One region of the Brevundimonas sp. EU05-FHT14B11 genome, then DNA from elsewhere that is predicted to be linked to it. Evidence: riboswitches for the same ligand, from Rfam matches in the RefSeq annotation. Region 1 holds a riboswitch; the other holds the start of a gene.
What was found. A riboswitch is a leader RNA that binds a small molecule or an ion and turns the genes downstream of it on or off. The one in region 1 is predicted to bind S-adenosylmethionine.
Positions count from the first base shown of each region.

Region 2: another riboswitch for S-adenosylmethionine. It lies ahead of AC3WRV_RS08085 (TonB-dependent receptor plug domain-containing protein); the one in region 1 lies ahead of metX (homoserine O-succinyltransferase MetX).

Region 1 is NZ_JBYTCY010000001.1:917,142-928,061, reverse strand. It holds gene gltB (glutamate synthase large subunit) at 1-1,924, opposite strand, end outside; gene AC3WRV_RS04625 (NAD(P)-dependent oxidoreductase) at 1,921-3,354, opposite strand; gene AC3WRV_RS04620 (TorF family putative porin) at 3,525-4,205, opposite strand; gene AC3WRV_RS04615 (ammonium transporter) at 4,295-5,638, opposite strand; SAM riboswitch class I at 5,893-6,016, shown strand; gene metX (homoserine O-succinyltransferase MetX) at 6,116-7,105, shown strand; gene metB (cystathionine gamma-synthase) at 7,102-8,292, shown strand; gene AC3WRV_RS04600 (homoserine dehydrogenase) at 8,292-9,512, shown strand; gene AC3WRV_RS04595 (TonB-dependent receptor) at 9,572-10,920, opposite strand, start outside.
Region 2 is NZ_JBYTCY010000002.1:129,263-140,182, forward strand. It holds gene AC3WRV_RS08075 (replicative DNA helicase) at 90-1,574, opposite strand; gene AC3WRV_RS08080 (hypothetical protein) at 1,818-2,192, opposite strand; gene AC3WRV_RS08085 (TonB-dependent receptor plug domain-containing protein) at 2,287-4,764, opposite strand; SAM riboswitch class I at 5,058-5,168, opposite strand; gene AC3WRV_RS08090 (hypothetical protein) at 5,194-6,627, shown strand; gene rplI (50S ribosomal protein L9) at 6,766-7,350, opposite strand; gene rpsR (30S ribosomal protein S18) at 7,352-7,627, opposite strand; gene rpsF (30S ribosomal protein S6) at 7,640-8,032, opposite strand; gene AC3WRV_RS08110 (sensor domain-containing diguanylate cyclase) at 8,212-9,192, opposite strand; gene AC3WRV_RS08115 (serine hydrolase) at 9,276-10,664, opposite strand.

The sequences.
Region 1 (10,920 bases):
CCGCCCGCTCATCGGTCAGGACGATCAGGCCCGCCCCGCCCCGGGCCGCCGCCACCGCCTCGTCGCGGATGCGGTCCAGCGCGCCCTGCAGAGCCAGGCCCGCGCGGTCGTCCTCGGGCGGCGCGGCGAAGGTGCAGTCGATCACCGTGGTCGCGCCGGCGCCGACGACATCGAGCATCCGCTCGTACATGCCGTTGGTCAGGACCGGGCTGTCCAGCACGAAGACCTTCGTCTGGGTCTCGTCCTGGGCGAGGATGTTGCCCAGGTTCTTGAACCGGGTCCGCAGGCTCATCGCGCCCGCCTCGCGCAGGGAGTCGATGGGCGGGTTGGTGACCTGGGCGAAGGCTTGGCGGAAGTAGTGGGCGAAGGGCCGCGACTGTTCCGACAGCACCGCCGGCGGGGCGTCGTCGCCCATGGAGCCGACCGCCTCCTTGCCCTCGCCCGCCATGGGGTCGAGCAGGGATTCGATGTCTTCCTGGGTCCAGCCGACAGCGGCCTGGAAGCGGGTCAGCGCCTCGCCCGACAGCTTGCGCGGCTCCGGGCCGGGGCCGACCTCGGGCTCCAGCTCGACCATGTTGGCCAGCCATTCGCGGTAGGGGTGCTGGGCCGCCAGACGGTCGATGGTCTGGGTCTCGTCGTAGAGCTGGCCCGCTTCCAGATCGACGGCGATCATGCGGCCGCCGCCGATGTGCAGGCGGCGCGCGATCCGCTCGTCCGGCACGCCGGTCATGCCCGCCTCGGAGCCGCAGATCAGCAGGCCGTCCACGGTCTCGGCGACGCGCAGGGGACGCAGGCCGTTGCGGTCCTTGCCCGCCACCACCCAGCGGCCGTCGGTGGCGCAGATCGCCGCCGGGCCGTCCCACGGCTCCATGACCGAGTTGCAGTAGGCGTAGAGGGCGCGGTGATCGTCCGAGATCACGCCCTCGATCGGCGCCTCGGGGATCAGCAGGGCCTTGACCATGGGCGCGGGACGGCCGGCGCGGACCAGCACCTCGAAGACATTATCGAGCGCGGCGGAGTCGGAGCCGCCGGCCTGGATGACGGGCTTCACAGTCGCGTCGTCGGCCCCGAAGGCTTCGGCGGTCATGCGGATCTCGTGGCTGCGCATCCAGTTGGCGTTGCCGCGCAGGGTGTTGATCTCGCCGTTGTGGGCCAGCATCCGGAACGGCTGGGCCAGCCGCCATTCGGGGAAGGTGTTGGTCGAATAGCGCTGGTGGAACAGGGCGACATTGGCCTCGACCCGGGGATCGGTCAGGTCGGGGTAGAAGTCCCCCAGCGCCTCGGCCAGCATCATCCCCTTGTAGATCACCGACCGCGCCGACAGGGAGCAGACGTAGAAATGCTGCAGCCCCGCCGCCGTGGCGCGCGCCTCGATGCGGCGGCGCAGCAGGTAGAGGGCGCGTTCCAGATCCTCGCCCTCCAGCCCGTCGGGGGCGCTGAGCATGATCTGTTCGATCTCGGGCCGGGTGGCGGCGGCGCGCTGGCCCAGCACTTCGGCGCGGTGCGGCACCTGACGCCAGCCGTACAGCCAGAAGCCGGCGGCCATGACCTCGCGCTCGACGATGGTGCGGGCCTGCTCCTGGGCGCCCAGATCGACGCGCGGCAGGAAGACCATGCCGACGGCGATGGGGCCGGGACGCGGCTCATGCCCGGCGTCGCGCACCTGGGCCTCGAAGAAGGCGCGCGGCAGGCCGATCAGGATGCCCGCGCCGTCGCCGGACTTGCCGTCGGCGTCCACGGCGCCCCGGTGCCAGATGGCCGACAGGGCCTTCAGCGCCAGATCGACGACCTCGCGGCGCGGCTGGCCGTCGATGGCGGCGACCAGGCCGACGCCGCAGGCGTCGCGCTCGGACGCGGGATCGTAGGCGTGGGCGTCGACCAGCTTTTGCCGATCGGCTTCATATTGAACGGGATCAAAGGTCACGCAGCAGCCCTCCGGCGCGAGGACAGCCAGGTATCGATTTCAGCGGCCGCATCCTGACCGTCGCGAACGGCCCAGACGACCAGCGAGGCGCCGCGCACGATGTCACCGGCGGCGAACACCCCCTCCAGCGTCGTCGCCTTGGTGTGGCCCGCCGTGCGGATGGTGCGCCAGTCCGTCAGGGCCAGATCGGGTTCCTGGAACAGGGCCGGCATGTCCTCGGGCTCGAAGCCCAGCGCCTCGATCACCAGGTCGGCGGGCAGGTCGAACTCTCCGCCCGGGACCGGCTCGACCGACCAGCGGCCGTCGGCGGACTGGGCCGCCAGCGCCATGCGCTGGGCGCGCACGCCGGTGACGCCCGAGGCGCCGCCCAGCACGGCGCGGGGGGCGGCCAGCCATTCGAAGACCACGCCCTCCTCCTCGGCGTTCTGGGTCTCGCGCGCGCTGCCCGGCATGTTCTCGCGGTCGCGGCGGTACAGGCAGGTGACCGAGGTCGCCCCCTGGCGGACGGCGGTGCGGACGCAGTCCATGGCGGTGTCGCCGCCGCCGATGACGACCACCTTCTTGCCCGCCGCGTTCAGCGGGCCGTCGTCGAAGGCGGGCACGGCGTCGCCGAAGCCTTTGCGGTTCGAGGCGATCAGATAGTCGAGCGCCGCCACCACGCCGTCGGAGCCGCAGCCCGGCGCCGTCAGCCGACGCGCCTGATAGACGCCGGTCGCCACCAGCACCGCATCGTGGGCGGCGCGCACCTCGGCGAAGGGCAGGGTCCCGCCGACATCGACGCCCAGCCGGAACTCGACACCGCCGTCGATCAGGCGGTCCACCCGACGCCCGACGACATGCTTCTCCAGCTTGAAACCGGGGATGCCGTAGGTCAGCAGGCCGCCCGCGCGGTCGTGCCGGTCATAGACGGTGACCGCATAGCCCGCCGAGCGCAGCCGGTCCGCCGCCGCCATGCCCGCGGGGCCCGCGCCGACGATGCCGACTGACTGGCCCTTCTCCGCGCGCGGGCGGATCGGATCGACCCAGCCGTTCTCGAACGCCATGTCGCCCAGCCAACGCTCGACCGAGCCGATGGTGACCGTCTCCCAGCCCGACTGTTCCAGCGTGCAGGAGCCTTCGCACAGCCGGTCCTGCGGACAGATGCGGCCGCAGATCTCGGGCAGAGTCGAGGTGGCCTCGGACAGACGCCAGGCTTCCTCCGCACGGCCCTCGGCGGCCAGCCTCAGCCAGTCGGGAATGTTGTTCTGCAGCGGACAGCCGGACTGGCAGAAGGGCACGCCGCACTGGGCGCAGCGGCCGGCCTGGCCCTTGCCGGCCTCGGGGGCGAAATTGGCGTAGATTTCGGCGTGATCCTGCACGCGGTCAGCGGCCGGCGTCTTGGCCGGTCCTGTCCTGGGGACGACAACGAAAGTCTGATTCACGGACGCCAAGGCAAGCCCTCTTCGCAACTGCACAAGTTGTAGGGTCTTTGGAAAGGGCGCGCAATTTCCATCCGGATTGTGCGCGAAATGATGAGCTTCAGGAAAAGACAAACCGGCAACGCCTGCCAAGAAGGCAAGACCTTGCCGGTCGCGGTCGGACGGGAGGGGCGTCCGGAGGTCTAGAAGAGGAATTTGATCGTCGCGACGGCGCGATCGTCCGCCAGCGGCGTGTCGACGTCTGCGCCGTGGTAGCGGCCGTCGAGGATGATCTTGTCCGTGATGGCGTAGGCCACCCCGGCGTTCCACGTCGTGTAGTCGTCGCTCACGTCCAGCGCCTGGTAGCCGACCGCGCCGCTGACGGTCCATTTGGGCGCCGGAGTGAAGCTGGCGTTGGCCTCGACATAGGTGGCCTCCTCGTCCACGCCGAAGAAGTCCGGCGAGAAGTAGACGGCGGCGCCCAGGGTCACCGGACCGACAGCCCGCGAGGCGGCGGCCTTGACCTCCAGATAGTCGTAGGCGTTGTCGCGGCCGGCGCCGGCGTAGAGATAGCCAATCACTCCGACGTCGACGGCGAACCCGGCCGCCTCGGTGCGATAGCCGGCGTAGACGTCGACCTCGGCGTCGGTGTCGTCGCCGAAGTCGATGTTGGAGGCCCAAGCCCCGGCGTAGAAGCCGGAGGCGAAGGTCACGTCGACGCCGCCCTGCAGCGCCGGATGCTCGTCGGACTGGCTGAAGCCGCGGAAGACATAGTCGGAGGTCACCGCCACGTTCCAGGCCACCTCGGGCGTCTGGGCCTGGGCGGCGCCGGCGGTGGCGAACAGGGCGGCCGCGACGGCCGCGCTAGCGAAGGCGAGTTTCATAGTCGTATCCCCAATGTTCTCGATGTCGGCACGCGAACGCTTACTGGCGGCCCGGCGCGGGGAGAGAGCCCGCGCCGGGTCTCACGGGATCAGACGGACTCCAGCGCCTCGCCGTGGAGGTGGGTGTCCAGCCCTTCTTCTTCCGCCGCCGGGCTGACGCGCAGGCCGGTGGTGAACTTGCAGATGATCAGGACGACCAGGGTGCCCACCGCGCTGTAGGCGATGGTCCAGCCCAGGCCGATCAGCTGGGTCATGACATTGGCGCCGTCCGACAGGCTGTTGATCGCGGTGGAGGCGAACACGCCGGTCAGCAGGGCCCCGGCCAGACCGCCCGCGCCGTGGATGCCGAAGGCGTCCAGGCTGTCGTCGTAGCGGAGCAGCTTCTTGATCCAGACCGAGGAAGCGTAGCAGACCGGACCGGCGATCAGGCCGATCAGGACGGCGCCCTTGGGATCCACGAAGCCGGCGGCCGGGGTGATGGCGACCAGGCCGGCGACGATGCCGGACAGCACGCCGATCAGCGACGCCTTCTTCTTCTCGATGACCTCGACGATCTTCCAGGTGATGGAGGCGGCCGCGGCGGCCAGGATGGTGTTGATCAGGGCCACGCCCGCCAGGGCGTTGGCGCCGCCCGCCGAACCGGCGTTGAAGCCGATCCAGCCGACCAGCAGCAGGGAGGCGCCGATCATGGTCAGCACCGGATTGTGCGCCACGATCGGCTCCTTGCCGTAGCCTTTGCGGGCGCCGAGGAAGAGGGCGCAGACCAGACCGGCCACGCCGGAGTTGACGTGCACCACCGCGCCGCCGGCGAAGTCCAGCACCCCGGCCGAGCCGAGGAAGCCGCCGCCCCACACCCAGTGGGCGATGGGCGCATAGACCAACAGCGACCAGAGCGCCGTGAACAGCAGCAGACCGGTGTACTTCAGCCGTTCGGCGAAGGCGCCGGTGACCAGGGCCGGGGTGATGATGGCGAAGGTCAGCTGGAAGGACAGGAAGACGAACTCGGGAATGCCCGGCAGCAGGCTGTGCGCCGTCTCCATGCCCACGCCGTTCAGGAAGACGGCCTCGAAGCCGCCGACGAACTGGTTGACGGTGTCGGCCGGATAGCCGCCCAGGCCGCCCGCCTTGCCGAAGGCGATGGAATAGCCGGCGATGAACCACACCAGGGTCGCCACGGCGAAGACGCCGACGGACTGGGTGATGGTCGCGATCACGTTCTTGCGGCGCACCATGCCGCCGTAGAAGAGCGCCAGACCCGGCAGGGTCATGAGCAGGACGAGGGCCGTCGAGGTGGACAGCCAGGCCGTGCCGGCGCCGTCCAGTTCCAGTGGAACCTGGTGCCCCAGAAGCGCGGGCGCCGCCTGGGCCCCCGTCGCGATCACCATGGTCAAAAGGCCGAGCCCAAGAGCCAGGCCGTTGCGAAGTCGAGTCATCTCAATCCCCCAAAAGGACGCCGTTACGCATTTGCGAACTGTTTACCGCACTTGCGAGATACGCAAGTGGGCGGAGGAAGATTCAGGGAAATTTGTTGCGTCTGTAGCGCACCTGAATCCAACATCAGCATTACCGATGCTTCAATAATGATGATAAGGGACGAAATTACCCACGCTGCGGCCACGCTTGGCAATTCGCAGTCGCAGCAATTTTGGGGGATTGACGACAGCGGCCGCGTTCTTCACCGTAAGGACACTCATCAAGACCGGCTGAGGGATAGGCCCTTTGACGCCGGGGCAACCTACCCAGGATCCACCCGATCCTTGGAAAGGTGCCAACTCCTGCGAGGCCTCTTCGGAAGCCGCGAGAGATGAGTGAAGCGACAGGACCCTTGCGGGTCCGACGGACTTCACGGGTCTTTCGTCACAGGTGTTGGTTCGCCCCATCGGTTTCGCTGAGCGGAACCGGAGCGGACAGTGGCGTCCACCGAATGGATCATCGACGAGGCTCCCGGCCGTGACGTGACGGCCGTGATTCCGGCCGACTTCCGGCTGGCCTCGGGCGAGCGTCTGGCGGCGGACACCCTGACGGGACGCCTGCACGGCCCCACCGAGGGCCCGCTGGTGGTGGTCGCCGGCGGCATCTCCAGCGGCCGCTTCGCCGCCAACTGGTGGTCGTGGGCCGTCCGTCACGGCGGCCCCATCGACCTGGACCGCGCCCGCGTGCTGGCCTTCGACCTGCTGCCCGGCAAGACCGATCCGGGCGTCACCATCACCACCGCCGATCAGGCCCGCCTGCTGGTCCTGCTGCTGGACGCGCTGGAGGAGCCGCGCATCGACGCCTTCGTCGGCGCCTCTTACGGCGGCTGCATCGGACTGGCCTTCGCGGCGGACTTCCCCGAGCGGATCGGCGAGCTGGTGGTCATCTCCGCCGCCCACCGCGCCCATCCCGCCGCCACCGCCTGGCGCGGAGTGCAGCGCCGCGTGCTGGCCTTCGCCCGCGACTGCGGCCGCGAGGCGGAGGGCGTTTCACTGGCCCGCGAGCTGGCCATGACCACCTATCGCACCGCCGACGAGTTCGACTGGCGCTTCGCCGGAACGGCCCCGGCGCAGGCCGGCGGCCCCTACCCCGTCTGCGACTATCTGATCGCCCGCGGCGCCGACTACGCCGAAGCCACCAGCGCCGACCGCTGGATCTCGCTGTCGGACTCGCTGGACCGCCACGCGGTCGCGCCCGAGGCGGTGACCTGCCCCCTGACCCTGCTCGGCTTCACCAGCGACCGCCTGGTGCCGATCGAGGACCTGCGCGACCTGGCCGGCCGCGCCCCCGCCCTGCGCCGCTTCGGCGAGGCCGGCTCCATCTTCGGCCACGACGCCTTCCTGAAGGAGCGCGAGCTGGTCGGCCGCACGCTCCACGACGCCCTCTCCCCCCTGTACGCCCGCCAGCCCCGCGAGATCGCCGCATGACCTGTTCCAGTGAAGCCCACCCCTGTACGACCGCCGCCCGGCACGGCGTGAACAACGATCCGGCGCACGGGGCGGTGATGCCGCCGTTGTACCTGTCCTCGAACTACAGCTTCGACGGGCTCGATGGGAAACGGAAGTACGACTACACGCGCTCGGGCAATCCGACCCGGGACGTGCTGGGCGAGACCCTGGCGAAACTGGAAGGCGGCGCAGGCGCGGTGGTGACCGCGACCGGCATGGCCGCGGTGGACCTGGCCCTGTTCTCGCTGGAGCCCGGCGACCTGCTGCTGGCCCCGCACGACCTCTATGGCGGCACCCATCGCCTGCTGTGCGCCCGGGCGCGCCGCAACCATTTCGACGTCCAGTTCGTCGACCAGAACGACCGCGAGGCGCTGGACGCCGCCTTCGCCCTGAACCCCAAGCTGATCCTGATCGAGACGCCCTCGAACCCGCTGATGCGCGTGGTCGACGTGGCCGACATCTGCGCCCGCGCCCACGCCGTCGGCTGCAAGGCGGCGGTGGACAACACCTTCCTGTCGCCGGCCCTACAGAACCCCATCGCCCTGGGCGCCGACCTCGTGATCCACTCGACCACCAAATACATCAACGGCCACTCCGACGTGGTCGGCGGCTGCGTGGTGGCCAAGGACCAGGCCGATCTGGAGCAGCTGACTTGGTGGGCCAACTGCCTGGGCGTGACCGGCTCGCCCTTCGACGCCTATCTGACCCTGCGCGGCGTGCGCACCCTGTTCGCCCGGGTCGAGCGCCAGCAGGCCACGGCGGGCCGCGTCGCCGAATGGCTGGAAGCCCATCCGGCGGTGAAGACCGTCAACTATCCGGGCCTGAAGAGCCACCCGGGCCATGAGATCGCCTCGCGCCAGCAGAAGGGCTTCGGCGCCATGCTGAGCTTCGAGCTGGCCGACCTGGACGCGGTGCGGACCTTCGTCGACCAGCTGGAGGTCTTCACCCTGGCGGAGTCGCTGGGCGGGGTCGAAAGCCTGATCGCCCACCCGACCCTGATGACCCACGCGGCCATGACGCCGGAAGCGCGCCTGACGGCGGGCATCACCGACGGCCTGCTGCGCCTGTCGATCGGGCTGGAGCATCCGGAAGACCTGCTGACCGATCTGTCGGCCGCGCTGGACGCCGTCCTGGCCGCCTCTCCGCTGGAAGCCGAGGCCGCCTGATGACCGCCGCCTCCCTGCCGCTTCCCCGCCCCGCCGCCGGGGCGGACGCCGTCCCGCACGGCGCCGAGGAGCCCGTCGCCCTGCTCCAGCTCGACGTCGCCGACGCGGCCGAGGCCGCCAGCGCCGTCTATCGCGAAGTACGGCGCGGACGCCGGGTCGTGGCCGTCGCCTCGGGCGCCGCCGCCCGCCTGGCCGCCGCCCTGGACGCCATCGGCGTGATCTCGGCCCGGCCCGGTCCGGGCGAGGCGCTGCTGAACGCCCCCGTCTCCATCGTCGCGGGTCCCGAGGCCGCCGTGGCCCATGCCCGGTCCAGGCCCGAGCGTCCGCTGCGCGTGGCGCTGGCCGGCTGCGGCGTGGTCGGCGGCGGCGTGCTGGCGCGGCTGCTGGACGACGACCGCTTCACCGTGGTCGGGGTGCTGGTGCGCGATCCGAAGAAGCCGCGCGACCCGGCCGCGCCCGAAGGCCTGCTGCTGGCCGATCCCGCCGCCCTGCTGGCCCGCGAACCGGACGTGCTGGTCGAGGCCATCTCGGACGCGTCCACCGGACTGGCCCTGATCCGCGCCGCCCTGTCGCGCGGCGTCGATGTGGTCAGCGCCAACAAGCAGGCGGTGGGCGGCGACCTGCCGGCCCTGACCGCCCTGGCCGAGGCCCATGACGCGCGACTGCTCTACTCCGCCAGCGTCGGCGGCGGCTCGCCCCTGATCGAGACCGTGCGCCGGGCCCGCGCCCATGCGCCGGTGGTGCGGATCGAGGCGGTGCTGAACGGCACCTGCAACTTCATCCTGAACCGGCTGGCCGACGGGGTCGCCTTCGACGACGCCCTGACCGGCGCGCGGGAGGCGGGCTTCGCGGAAGAGGATCCGACCGCCGATCTGAGCGGCCTGGACGCCGCGGCCAAACTGGCCATCCTGGCGCACGAGGCGCTGGACGGCGGCCTGACGCCCGAGCGGATCGCCCGCGCGACCCTGGCCGCCGATGCGGTCCTGCCGCCGGGCCGGGTGCGTCAACTGGCGCGGCTGGACGTGCGCACCGACCGCGCCGACGTGGCCTTCGCCGCCGCCGACGGCGACCCCCTGTTCGCCGACCTGCCGGATGAGTGGAACGCCCTGCGCGTCACCACCGGCGACGGCCGCGTCTTCACCGCCCGTGGGCGGGGCGCCGGCCGCATCCCGACGACCGAGAGCGTCTGGGCCGACCTGACCGATCTGGTCGCCGGATAAAAAAGCGCCGCCGACCCGGGTGGGTCGGCGGCGGAGAGTGCGCTTCGGTTCAGGAGTGATCAGAAGCGATAGCGGGCGCCGAAGTAAAACTGTCGGCCGGTGTGGTGGTAGACGGAGGTGCTCTGGCGATCCGCGCCGTCGCCGACGTACTGATGGTTCTCCTCGTCCGTCAGGTTGAGGGCCTCCAGCGTCAGGACCAGTTCGTCGGTCAGATTGTACGAGGCCGAGGCGTCCAGGTTGAACGTCTCCATCTTGCCTTCGACATTGTTGCCGTTCCGGCCGGGCACGTTCTGGATGTAGCTGTCGCGGAAGGCGCCCGAGACCCGCGCCGAGAACGTGTCGTCCTCATAATACACGGTGGCGTTCCACGATTCCGGCGACAGGTTGATCAGGTCAGCCGTCACGAAGGTCGTGCACAGGGCGTTGTTGCAGTAGTCGATCTCGGATTCGACGTGGGTGTAGTTCAGCTGCACGCCGAGGTTTTCCAGCGGACCCGGCAGGAAGGTGAAGGGCTGCTGGTAGCTGATCTCGAAGCCCTTCAGCGGGCCGCCTTCGGTGTTCACCGCGGCGGTCAGCTGGAAGATGGTCGAGGACGAGCAGGTGCCCGTGCAGAAGCCCGGCGCGAAGGCCGACGGGTTCAGCGCGGTCAGGTCCGAATAGGCCAGGTCCTGACGCACGATCTGGATGTAGGTGTCGATGTCCTTGTAGAAATAGGCGAAGGACAGCAGGCTTTCGCGGGCGAAATACCACTCGATGCTGAAGTCGTAGGTGTTGGCCTGGAACGGCTCCAGCTTCACGTTGCCGATCGAGGCCGTGTAGTTCGGCCCGGTGGCGGCCAGCGAGGTGGTCGGCACCAGATAGTTGGTCCCGGCCAGGGTGTTGCCGATCTGCGGACGGGCCATGACCGTGGCCGCGCCGAAGCGGACGATCAGGTCTTCGATCGGCTCATAGCTGATGTTCAGCGACGGCAGGGTGTTGTCGTACTGGTTCTCGCCGGTGACCAGGGTGCCGCCGCCGGTCGAGCTGTAGCCCGAGGCGTTGAGCGTGGTGCTGACCTGACGCACGCCGACGTTGCCGCGGAACGGACGGCCGAACAGGTCGGTGTCCCAGTCCGCCTGCAGATAGACCGCCAGATCGTCTTCGGTGATCGACCGGTTGCCGCCGCGCGCATTGCCGTTGGTGATGCTGGTCAGGCGGAAGTCGCCTCCCGGCACGCCCGTGTCGCAGTTGCAGTAGATGTTGAACAGGCTGGCCAGGGCGCCGAGGTTGGGACGGACCCAGCTGCTGGCCGTGCCCCCGGGGATCAGGTCGGCGCCGAAGCCGGTCAGCACATTGGTGATGTCGGCCATCGTCGTACCGGCCGGAAGCACCGGAACCACGGTCTCGTCCGCGCGGCGGAACTCATAGG
Region 2 (10,920 bases), on a different contig from region 1:
CCTATCTTCGGGCGGGAGTGAGTCAACCGCGGCGCGTGCGGCGTGCGGACGCGCTCCCCACGATCCCTACGGCCACCGCGCCCGCCCGATCACTCGTAGTTGCTGCTGTAGCCCTGGCCGTGGGCCAGGTTGCCGAACTTGGTGGTGTCGGCGTCGAAGCTCAGCTTGACGATGCCGATGGGGCCGTGGCGCTGCTTGCCGATGACGACCTCGGCCTGGTGCTCCAGCCGGTCCATGTCCTGCTGCCACTGCAGGTGTTCCTCGGTGCCCTCCTTGGGCTCGGCCCGGCCCAGGTAATAGCTTTCGCGGTACACGAACATCACGCAGTCGGCGTCCTGCTCGATCGAGCCCGATTCCCGCAGGTCGGACAGCTGGGGTCGCTTGTCCTCGCGCTGTTCGACCTGACGCGAGAGCTGCGACAGGGCGATGATCGGCACCGACAGTTCCTTGGCCAGGGCCTTCAGACCGCCGGTGATCTCGGACACTTCCTGCACCCGGTTCTTCTGGCTGTTCTCGCCGGTGGTGATGAGCTGCAGGTAGTCGACGATGATCAGGTCCAGCCCGTGCTCCATCCGCTTCAGCCGCCGCGCGCGGGCGGCCAGCTTGGAGATGGACAGGCCGCCGGTGGCGTCGATGTAGAGCGGGCTCTCGCCGATCTCGACCGCCGCGTCGCGGATCTTGCCGAAGTCCGAGGCGTCGATTTCGCCCTTGCGCAGCTTGTCGGACGACACGCCCGAGGCGTCGGCCAGGATACGCATGGCCAGCTGCTCGGCGCTCATTTCCAGCGAGTAGAAGGCCACCACCCCGCCGTTGACCGTCTTGCGGCCCTCGGGCGTCGGCTCCCAGCGATAGGAGCGCGCCACGTTGAAGGCGATGTTGGTGGCCAGCGCCGTCTTGCCCATCGACGGACGGCCCGCGAGGATCAGCAGATCGGACGGATGCAGCCCGCCCAGCTTGGAGTCCAGGTCGTCCAGGTGGGTGGCCAGACCGGCCAGCTTGCCGTCGCGCTGATAGGCCTCGGCGGCCATCTGCACGGCGCCGGACAGGGCGTGCGAGAAGCTGACGAAGCCGGAGGACGGCTTGCCCGTCTCGGCCAGCGAATAGAGGGTCTGTTCGGCCTGTTCGATCTGCTCGTCGGCGGGCGTCTCGGGGTTCGGCGCCTCCTTGATGATCTCGCCGCCGATGCGGATCAGGTCGCGGCGCAGGGCCAGGTCGTAGACCACGCGGGCGTAGTCGGGGGCGTTGGCGCCGGGCGGGGCGCGGTCGACCAGATCGGCCAGGTAGCGCAGGCCGCCGAACTCCTGGAAGGCCGGGTCCTGCTTGAACCGCTCCATCAGGATGGTGGGCTCGGCCAGCATGCCCTGACGGATGTGGTCCTCGATCGCCTCGTAGAGCCGCTGGTGGAAGGGCTCGTAGAAATGGCTGCCCCGCAGCCGGTCGCTCAGCCGCTCGAACACCCCGTTGTCGAACATCAGGGAGCCGAGCAGCGCCTGCTCCGCCTCAAGGTTGTGCGGCAGCGAGCTGATGGACCCGGAATCCATCGACGGAAAGGCGGCGGGAGCGAAGGCGTTCATCGTCATGCTCATGCCCTTACCAGGGCGATGCGTCATGCTTGGACGCACCCGTGGTCGGGGACAGATGACGAGGCGCTGTGGGCAGTCCGGAATTCCGTAACCGGATCAGTTAACGGCTTGGAGCCTGATCGGTTGAGGTGGAATCGCTTCGCGATTTCACCGACGCCGTGAATCAGGCTCCAGAATTATGCTGGAGCGAAATCTGAGCCGAGTTGGACGGCGTCCAACTCAACCGATTTCGCTCTAGCCCGGGCAGGGATAGCGCGACCCCATCCACGACCGGATGCCGTCCGTGACGCTCATGCGCTGGCGGCGGGCCTGGGGGATCGCGTTCAGGTGGGCCAGCAGTTGGCGGACGTTCAGGTTGATCTGCTCGGGCGGGCAGGCGGGCGGCGTCCGGCCGGCGGCGCGGGCCGTCTCGATCTCGGTCCCGACGGTGCGGAACGCCCGTTCGGCCTCGCCCTTCAGGCGGTGGGCGTCGGGCCGCAGCATGGCCGTGGGATTGAGCGGGATGCGGTTGGCGCGCGTGACGAAGTCGTCCAGCGTCATGCCGGACTGGGCCGACGCCGACCCCACGAAGAGACAGGCGGCCAGAACCGCCGTCAGAACCGCACGCATGACCCGCTCCCTCAGAACGGCTCAGCTTGTCGGCGGATTTTATGGCGAAACAACGGTCGATGGCGCGGACGGCGAACCGTCCGCGCCGCCGCCGTCACCAGTTCAGGGCGACGCGGGCGTAGACGAAGCGCCCGTTGAAGCCGAACGGCGAGAAGTTGGAGAAGGGGAAGGCCCCCGAGGTGTTGTTCGCCGGCAGGATCTGTTCGGCGTACTCATCGAAGGCGTTGTCGGCGCCGACGGCCAGGGTGACCCGGTCGGTCAGGCTGTAACGGGCCTCCAGATCGACGACGAGGGATTCGCCCAGCTGCAGGTCGGTCGCCGCCGTCGCGCCGGGGGCCAGCACGTCGCCGAAGCCGGTGACGCGGATCGTCCCGCCGAACTTGTCCTTGCTCCAGTCGGTCTGGGCCACGACCTTCCACGGCGGCGTGCCTTCCTCGAACCGCAGGGTGGCCTGGCGCGCGAACAGGGAGACGGGCGTGGGCAGGATGCCCGAGGCCGTGGTCGGGGTCTTGGTCACCTTGAAGTCGTTGACGTTGGCCGCCAGCGTGAAGTCCAGCCGGCCGAAGCCCTCGTCGATCCGGTAGCGCGCCACCACGTCCAGGCCGGTCGTCTCGGTGTTCACCCCGTTGATGAAGAAGCGGGCGGCGGAGGCGCCGTAGGGCTGCAGCAGGTCGAAGATGGCCCGGGCGTTGGTGCCGACCGCCGCCGTGGCGCTGCCGGTCAGGGTCTCCGACAGGACGATGCGGTCATCCACGTCGATGCGGTAGGCGTCGGCCGTCAGTTCGAACGCGCCCTTCCGGTAGACGACGCCCAGCGAATAGTTGGTCGAGGTCTCGGCCTCCAGCGGCGTGCCGCCCAGCGCCAATCCCACCGGGCTCACCGACGGGAAGGTGCCGGTCTCGTACGGGACGTTGGAGATGTAGAGGATGGCCGTCTGGGTGAAGTACTGCTGCTGCAGGCTGGGCGCCCGGAAGCCGGTCGAGACCGCGCCGCGGACGGCGAAGCTTGGTGTGAAGTCGTAGCGCGCCGCCAGCTTGCCCGAGACGTTGTCGCCGAAGTCGGAATAGTCCTCGTACCGGGCGGCTGCCGAGACGGTGAAATTCTCGAACACCTCGCCTTCCAGGTCGATGTAGACGCCGACGTTGTGCCGGTCCTCGTCCACCTCGTTGGCGGGGGTGAAGCCGGTGAAGCCGCGCGAGCCCCAGCTCAGATCCGTGCCGCCGATGTTGAGGAAGGTCCCGCGCTGGTAGGAGCCCGGCTCGCCCGCGCCGATCTGATAGCTTTCCTGGCGCGCCTCCAGGCCGAAGGCGACGTTCAGCGGGCCGTACAGCCCCACCTCGTACTGGCGCGCGGCGTCGATGCCGAGCACCAGCTGGTCATAGGTCAGGGAGCCCGCGTCGAAGCTCGTGGGCGAGGTCGGCCCCAGCGACGGGTTCAGGGTGTTCTCGACCCCGAACTCGATCTCGTTGCGGCCGTAGCCCACGTTGATGTCCACGTCGAAGCCGCCGGCCTGGCCGCGCACGCCGGCGGCGGCGGTCCAGTCGGTGCTGTCGGTCAGGATGTAGGGCAGGTAGCCGTCCGGATAGATCCGGCCCGGCCCCGGATAGGCGGGGTTCTGGGCGTTGTCGTCGGGCGTGCGGTAGAAGGCGGCGGCCGAGGCGTCGCGCGTCTGGTAGCCCGCCCAGCCGTAGGCCTCCCAGCCCGCCGCCAGCGGCTTGCCGGCGTTCAGATAGATGGCCAGGTCCTCGGACTCCGGATCGCCCTGGCCGCCGCGAACGCGGGCCGGGGCGTAGCGCGGGTCGATGTCGCTGCGGTTGGTGCGTTCGCGGTCGCGATACTCGATCGAGGCGGTGATGAAGCCGTCCGAGCCCAGGCCGAAGCCCTGCCAGCCCGAAACGGTCAGGCTCTCGCCGTCCGAGATGTCGTCGTTCCGGCCGTAGTAGCCGCTGTAGTCGGTCAGATAGCTTCCGTAGGTGACGGTCGCGCCGCCGCCGCTGGAGGCTTCCCGCAGACGCAGGTTCAGGACCCCGGCGATGGCGTCGGATCCATACTGGGCCGCGGCGCCGTCGCGCAGCACCTCGATCCGCTCGATGGCGGAACTGGGGATGGCGTTCAGGTCGACGGCGGCCGAACCCCGGCCCACCGAGCCGTTGGTGTTGACCAGGGCGGTGGCGTGCCGGCGGACGCCGTTGACCAGCACCAGGGTCTGGTCCGGCCCCTGGCCCCGCAGGGTGGCGGGCCGGATGGAGTCGGTGCCGTCCGTGGCGGACGGGCGGGGGAAGTTCAGCGCCGGGACGCTGGCCGACAGCTGGGTCGCCAGTTCGGTCGAGCCGCGCTGCTGCAGGGTCTCGGCGGTGACGACGTCCACCGGCGCGACGGTGTCCAGGCGCGAGCGGCCGACCACCCGGGTGCCGGTGACGACGACGTCGTCGATCTGGGTGGCTTCGGTCTGCGGCGGCGAACTCTGGGGAGCGGTCTGGGAAGCAGTCTGGGCTTGGGCGGCCCCCGCCAGCAGGGCGGTGGCCGAGGCGGCGGCGAACAGGGTCAGGCGGAAACGGGGGGAGGGGGTCATGGGAGGCTCTCTTCTCGATGAGGCGCAGGTCTCCGGTCAGCGTCGCGCGCAGCGATCGCCGGGGGTCCGGGCTTGCGTTCTGGGTGTTCAGGTCCGGTGTGAAACCGGGTGGTCAGCCGATTACAGCGAACGGCGACATCGCATCGGACCCGCGCAGCGCATGAGGTCGCGCGGCGCAACGAGGCCGGGGGCGTGGACGGTCGGGAGGTGAGCCTGGAAGGCGCGCATGATCGTCTCCTGCTCTGTCGGGAACGCCTGCGGTGACAGATGGAGGGAGTCCGGCTGTGGCCGGGCTCTCATCTGCCGTGACCCGGGGAGGGGTCCCGAAGGAGTTGGCACCTTACGGAGGTCCGCAGGTTGCCCCGACGTCAAAGGGCCTATCCCTCAGCCGGTCTCGATGAGCAGATGCGATATTGCGATGCGTCATAAATGCGTCAAGCGGCGGCCGGAAAAAAGTTCGGCGACACAGAGTTTCCCCTACGCCGCCGTGTCTTTTTGGCACTCGAGGCCGCGCTTCCTCTGTTTCCGGGTTTTTCTGACGCCGGCCGCGACCACCGAGAGTTGCGTTTGTCCGGAGACTTGGCGACCCTCGGCGCTCTCACCCGCCCGGGGCTCATCGCCATGCATCGCCTCATCGCCTACCGGAACTTCCTTCGCGAGGATCGTCCCGAGGCGATGATCGCGGCGCTCGAGGCCTTGCCGAAAGAGCAGCGTCGCGAGCTGGGTTATGAACTGCTGGAGGTCGATCGCGCCTGGGCGCCCCGTGGCGGCGAACCGGGCGCCGGCTTTCTCGAAGCGTCGCGCACCTTCTCCGGCGAATATCAGTCCTACGCGGACTACGACAAGCTGGATCCGACCTTCATCAGAAGGCTGCTGCTGTACCACAAGACAGTGGACGTCACGATCCGGACCTACGATCCGAACCAACATCGGGAAGATGAGCACAACTATTCCGGCCTGGACTGGGAGCTGCGCCAGCTTTTGGGCATGCAACCCTTGTTCGACGCTGATCTGATCAATGTAATTCCCTATTCGAAGGCTCTGGAATTATCCGCCGGTTACGCGTTTGACGGCGATGCCTTCGCCTTCGCCTACTATCCGCATCAGGATGGATTCGAAGACACTCAGACAGGGAAAGATTGGTACGATCAGGACCTCATAGACACCGTCCAAAGGTATGATCCATTCGCCAAGAGACCCCTCGGTATCGGGCTTCTCGATATGAACGAGAACGCCGTCGAGGACTTCCGGTACTATTTCCCGATCAACAACGTGAACATCGACCTCTGCATCGCCGGGGAAGCCGGGACGGAGCTGGTCTGCACCCACCCCGCCATGGTCGACTATCTGGCTCTGAAGTTCCGGCAAAGCGCGAAGACGCTCGACGTGACCCATCAGTGGGTTGGAACCTTGTTCAACGACTACCTGATGGATGTCTCGCGCATCGACGATCAGGACCTGGCGCGCATACACGCTGAAGAAGAGGCCTTCGCGATCTGGCGCGATGATCTTTCGCGCGCGCTTCGTGCGGTCCGGCTGGCGGGTCGCGACCAGGTTCTCTCGGACGCGGCGGCCCAGACGATCGTGCGGGAGGAGTTGCGCGCGAGCGCCGCGGGGCTTCGGGAAAGGGTCCGGAAGTCTTCCTTCCTGTCCAACCTCACAGACCCCTCGCTGGCGTTCGTTCTGAGCGGCGCCTCGTCAGCCCTGGTGGATCCGGCGCCCTTGACCGCCATCGCGACGGGCGGCCTGACCGCGGCCATGACGGCGGCCTACAAAATCCTCTTCCAGGGGGCGAAGCGCGGCGACAGGGCCGCATTGAAGCTCTACACGGCGATGATGCGGGAAGAGCCCCGGTCGCGGTGACCCCGCAGAGGGATCGTCCGGAACGGGGGAAGCGCGCCCTGGCCTGCAACTGCGCCCGCGTCGTCTCCCGCCCGAAAAAAGTTCGGCGGCGCAGGATCGCTCCTGCGCCGCCGTGTCTTTTCAGTATCAGGACTGAACTCAGGCTTCGGAGCCGAGACCGTCCTGTTGGCCGGCGCCGCCGGCGACCATGTCCGCGGCCTGTTCGGCGGCGGCTTCACGGTCTTCGTCGTAGGCCGACTTGATCACGTCCTCGCCCTTGGCTTGACGCTCGGCTTCGTCGGCCGAACGGGCGATGTTGATCTTGACGGTGGCCTGGACCTCGGCGTGCAGGCGAACCAGCACTTCGTGGACGCCCAGCGTCTTGATCGGAACGTTCAGCACGACTTGCGAGCGCTCGATCTTGCCGCCTTCAGCCTGAACGGCTTCGACGACGTCGCGACCGGCGACCGATCCGTACAGCTGACCGGTTTCGCCGGCCTGACGGATCATGACGTAGGTCTGGCCGTCGATCTTGTCGGCGACCTTCTGTGCGTCGGTCTTGTTCTTCTCGTTGCGGGCCTCGATGGCGGCGCGGTCGAGTTCGAACGCCTTCAGGTTCGCGGCGGTGGCCCGGCGGGCCTTGTCGCGCGGCAGAAGGAAGTTGCGGGCGAAGCCGTCCTTGACAGTGACGACGTCGCCGATGGCGCCGAGGTTATCGACGCGTTCCAGCAGAACGACCTTCATCTTACTTCACCACGTAGGGCAGGAGGGCCAGGTAGCGCGCGCGCTTGATGGCCTTGGCCAGCTCGCGTTGCTTCTTCTGGGAAACGGCCGTGATGCGCGACGGGACGATCTTGCCGCGTTCGCTGATGTAGCGTTGCAGCAGCTTGACGTCCTTGTAGTCGATCTTCGGCGCGTTCGGGCCGGAGAACGGGCACACCTTGCGGCGGCGGAAGAACGGGCGACGGGCCGGGCCGGAGCCGGCCGGCGCGCCCGGGGAGGGGGCGGTGGTGTCGGTCATGTTCCGAACTCCTTAGAAGGTCGCTTCGGCGGCGGGGGCGTCGTCGCGGGGACCACGCTCACGTTCGCGTTCACGCTCACGTTCACGACGGGCCAGCAGCGGCGACAGTTCCAGGTCGAGTTCCTCGACGCGGACGGTCAGCCAGCGCAGCACGTCTTCGTTGATCGACAGCTGACGCTCGACTTCGGCCATGGCGGCCGGAGGGGCGTCGACGGCGAGCAGCGAGTAGTGAGCCTTGCGGTTCTTCTTCACGCGGTAGGTCAGGTTGCGCAGACCCCAGTACTCGATCTTGGCGACGGAACCGCCGTTTTCCTCGATCAGAGCCTTGATGGTGTCGTTCAGCGCTTCGGCCTGCTGCGCCGAGATATCCTGGCGCGTCATGACCGTGTGCTCGTAAAGAGCCATGCGGTTAGTCTCCCTTGTGGACATCGGCGCGAGCGGACCGGGTAAGTCCGTTCCACGATGGTTCCCGAGGCGGCGGCCGGGATGACTTCCCGAACCCTTTGGAATTCCGCACCGGGACCGAGGTCCTGGAAAGGCGGGGCGTATAGGGGAAAAGCGGCGGTGCGGCAAGGCGGTGCGGCTCACGCGGCCCGGCGATCGCCCTTGGGGGCCAGCAGGACCACCGTCTCGACCCGGTTCCGCCCGTTGGCCTTGGCCCTGTACAGCGCGCCGTCGGCGCCGATCAGCAGGCCCTCGGGCATGGAGATGGTCCGCCCCACCGCCGCCTCGGCCGTGGCCGCCCCGACGCTGGCGGTCAGGACGCCGAACGCGCTGTCCGCATGCGGCACGCCCAGCGCCTCGATGGCCTCGCGCAGGGTGCGGGCGACGCGGGCCGCGCCCGCGGCCGGGGTGCGGGGCAGGATGACCGCCATCTCCTCGCCGCCGTAGCGCACGGCTAGGTCGCCCGGGCGGCGGACCACGCCCTGCATGGCGGCGGCGACCCGGCGCAGGGCGTCGTCGCCCGCGGCATGGCCGTAGCGGTCGTTGAAGGCCTTGAAGCAGTCGACGTCCAGCAGGATCAGCGACATCTCGGACTCGTCGCGGACCGCCCGCGCCCATTCGCGCTCGACCGCGCTGTCGAAGGCCCGGCGGTTGGCCAGTCCGGTGAGCGGATCGGTCACCGCCTCCTGCTCCAGCCGCAGGCGAAGGGCCTGGCGCTCGGTGACGTCGCGCATGACCAGGATGAATTCGGTGGGCCGGCCGTCGGCGCCGCGCAGGGTGCGGGTGGTGGTCTCGACCCAGACCATGTCGCCGTCGGGGCGCAGCACGCGGACCGTGGTCGGCTCCGGCTCCTCGCCGCGCTCCACCCTGACGACGGCGTCGGCGATGACGGCGCGGTCCTCCGTCATCACGAAGGTCGAGGGCAGCTGGCCGATCAGCGCCTTGGGGGTCCAGCCCAGCACGGTTTCGCAGGACGGAGAGCAGTAGCGGATGCGCAGGTCGGGGCCGAGCCGGCACAGGACGTCGCGGCTGTTCTCGACGAGGCTGCGCAGGTCGTTGTGGGCCGCGTCGGACCGGCGGAACAACCGGAACAGTCCATGGGGAACCCAGGACGGAAACATCACGCCTCCAACTCCCCCTCGGGAGAAGGATCGCGCCGGCGGCTTAATCCGCGCCTTACACGGATGGTAAACGCCGGGGCCCTTTAGTCCGGGCGGACGACCATGCAGGTGACCCGGCGTTCGGCCAGGGCGGCGCAGGCGGCCTGGGCGCCCGTTTCGGTCATGCCGGTGAAGCGCGACCGGTACCAGCCCGAGGCGTTCTGCACCGTGCGTTCGGCGCTGGTGAACTGGGCGCGGAAGCGGCGGTTGACCTCGGTCAGCCAGTCGCGGGCCACGGCCTCGTCACGGAAGGCGCCGACCTGCACGGCCCAGCGGCCGGCGGGCTCGCGGGCCGGTTCGCGCGCCGGGCGGGCCGGGGCGCGGGGCGGGGTGCGCGCGGGCGGGGAGGCGACGGGCACGCCGCCGTTCAGGATGGTGGTCACATCGGCCGGACGGGCCTCGGCGCGCTGAATGGGCGCGGGCGCGCGTTCCGGCGTGCGCTCGGACGGGGCGGGGGTGACGCGGGTCGGCTGCGGCGGCGCGGCGGCCAGGGCGGTGTAGGCGACCCCGCTGTCCTCGCCGTCCTCCGACGCGCCGGCCGAGGCGTACTGGACCGGGCCCGTGGCCTCGGGCCCGACGCCGAAGCCGCGCTGTTCGAAGAAGGTCTGGGCCACCTGGATGACCTGGCCGTTCGAGCGGGCGCGCTCGACCTCGAAGCCGGTGTCCATCAGGGCGGCGACGTGGGCGTTGCGGCTGGCCGTCGAGCGGCCGCCCAGGACGACGGTGATCAGCCGGCGGCCGTCGCGCACCGACGAGGCCGCCAGGTTGTAGCCCGAGGCGTTGGTGTAGCCGGTCTTCATGCCGTCATAGCCGTTGCCCGAGTGCAGCAGGCCGTTGGTGTTGCGGTAGTCGCGGCCGTTGTAGGCCCAGTCGTGCAGGCCGAAATACCGATAGTACTGCGGATAGTCGCGCATGATGGCCCGGGCCAGGATGGCCAGGTCGCGGGCCGAGGTCAGCTGGCGCGCGTCGGGCAGGCCGTTGGCGTTGACATAGCGCGTCTGGGTCATGCCCAGCTCCTGCGCCTTCAGGGTCATCTGGGCGGTGAAGCGGGCTTCCGAGCCGCCGATATGCTCGGCGATGGCCACGGCCATGTCGTTGGCGCTGCGCACCGCCGTGGCCTTCATGGCGTCGTCCAGGGTGATGGTCTGGCCGGCGGCGAGGCCCAGCTTGGACGGCGGCTGGCTGGCGGCGTGGGGCGAAACGGTCAGGACGTCGTCCGGCTTGACCCGGCCTTCGGCCAGCGCCTCGAACGTCAGATACAGGGTCATCACCTTGGTGATGGAGGCCGGGTAGCGGCGGCTGTCGGCATGGCGCGCGAACAGCACCTCGCCCGACTGGGCGTCCACCACGATGGCGGCGTAGCGCGCATTGTCGGCGGATTGGGCGACGAGGGGCGTGGCGGCGGGCGTCATCGCGATAGCGACGACCAGCATCAGCGAGAGCCATCCCCGGCGGAGCAATGCAGTCAACGGCAAGCGGCAAGCCTCACTAGTGTAGCGCGACGACGGCCCCCCGGCGTGACGCTGACATGAGGCTAACATGGGCGCGGGGGGTTTCATGAGGGTAAACAGGCCGTCAACAACTTTGTGAACCGTAGCGGGAACGCCGGTTCATGAAAGTTTTGTGCAGTGCACAATCTCCCTTGACCCTTCTTCGCACTTGCACCATATGAGCCTCGTCGCGACGGCT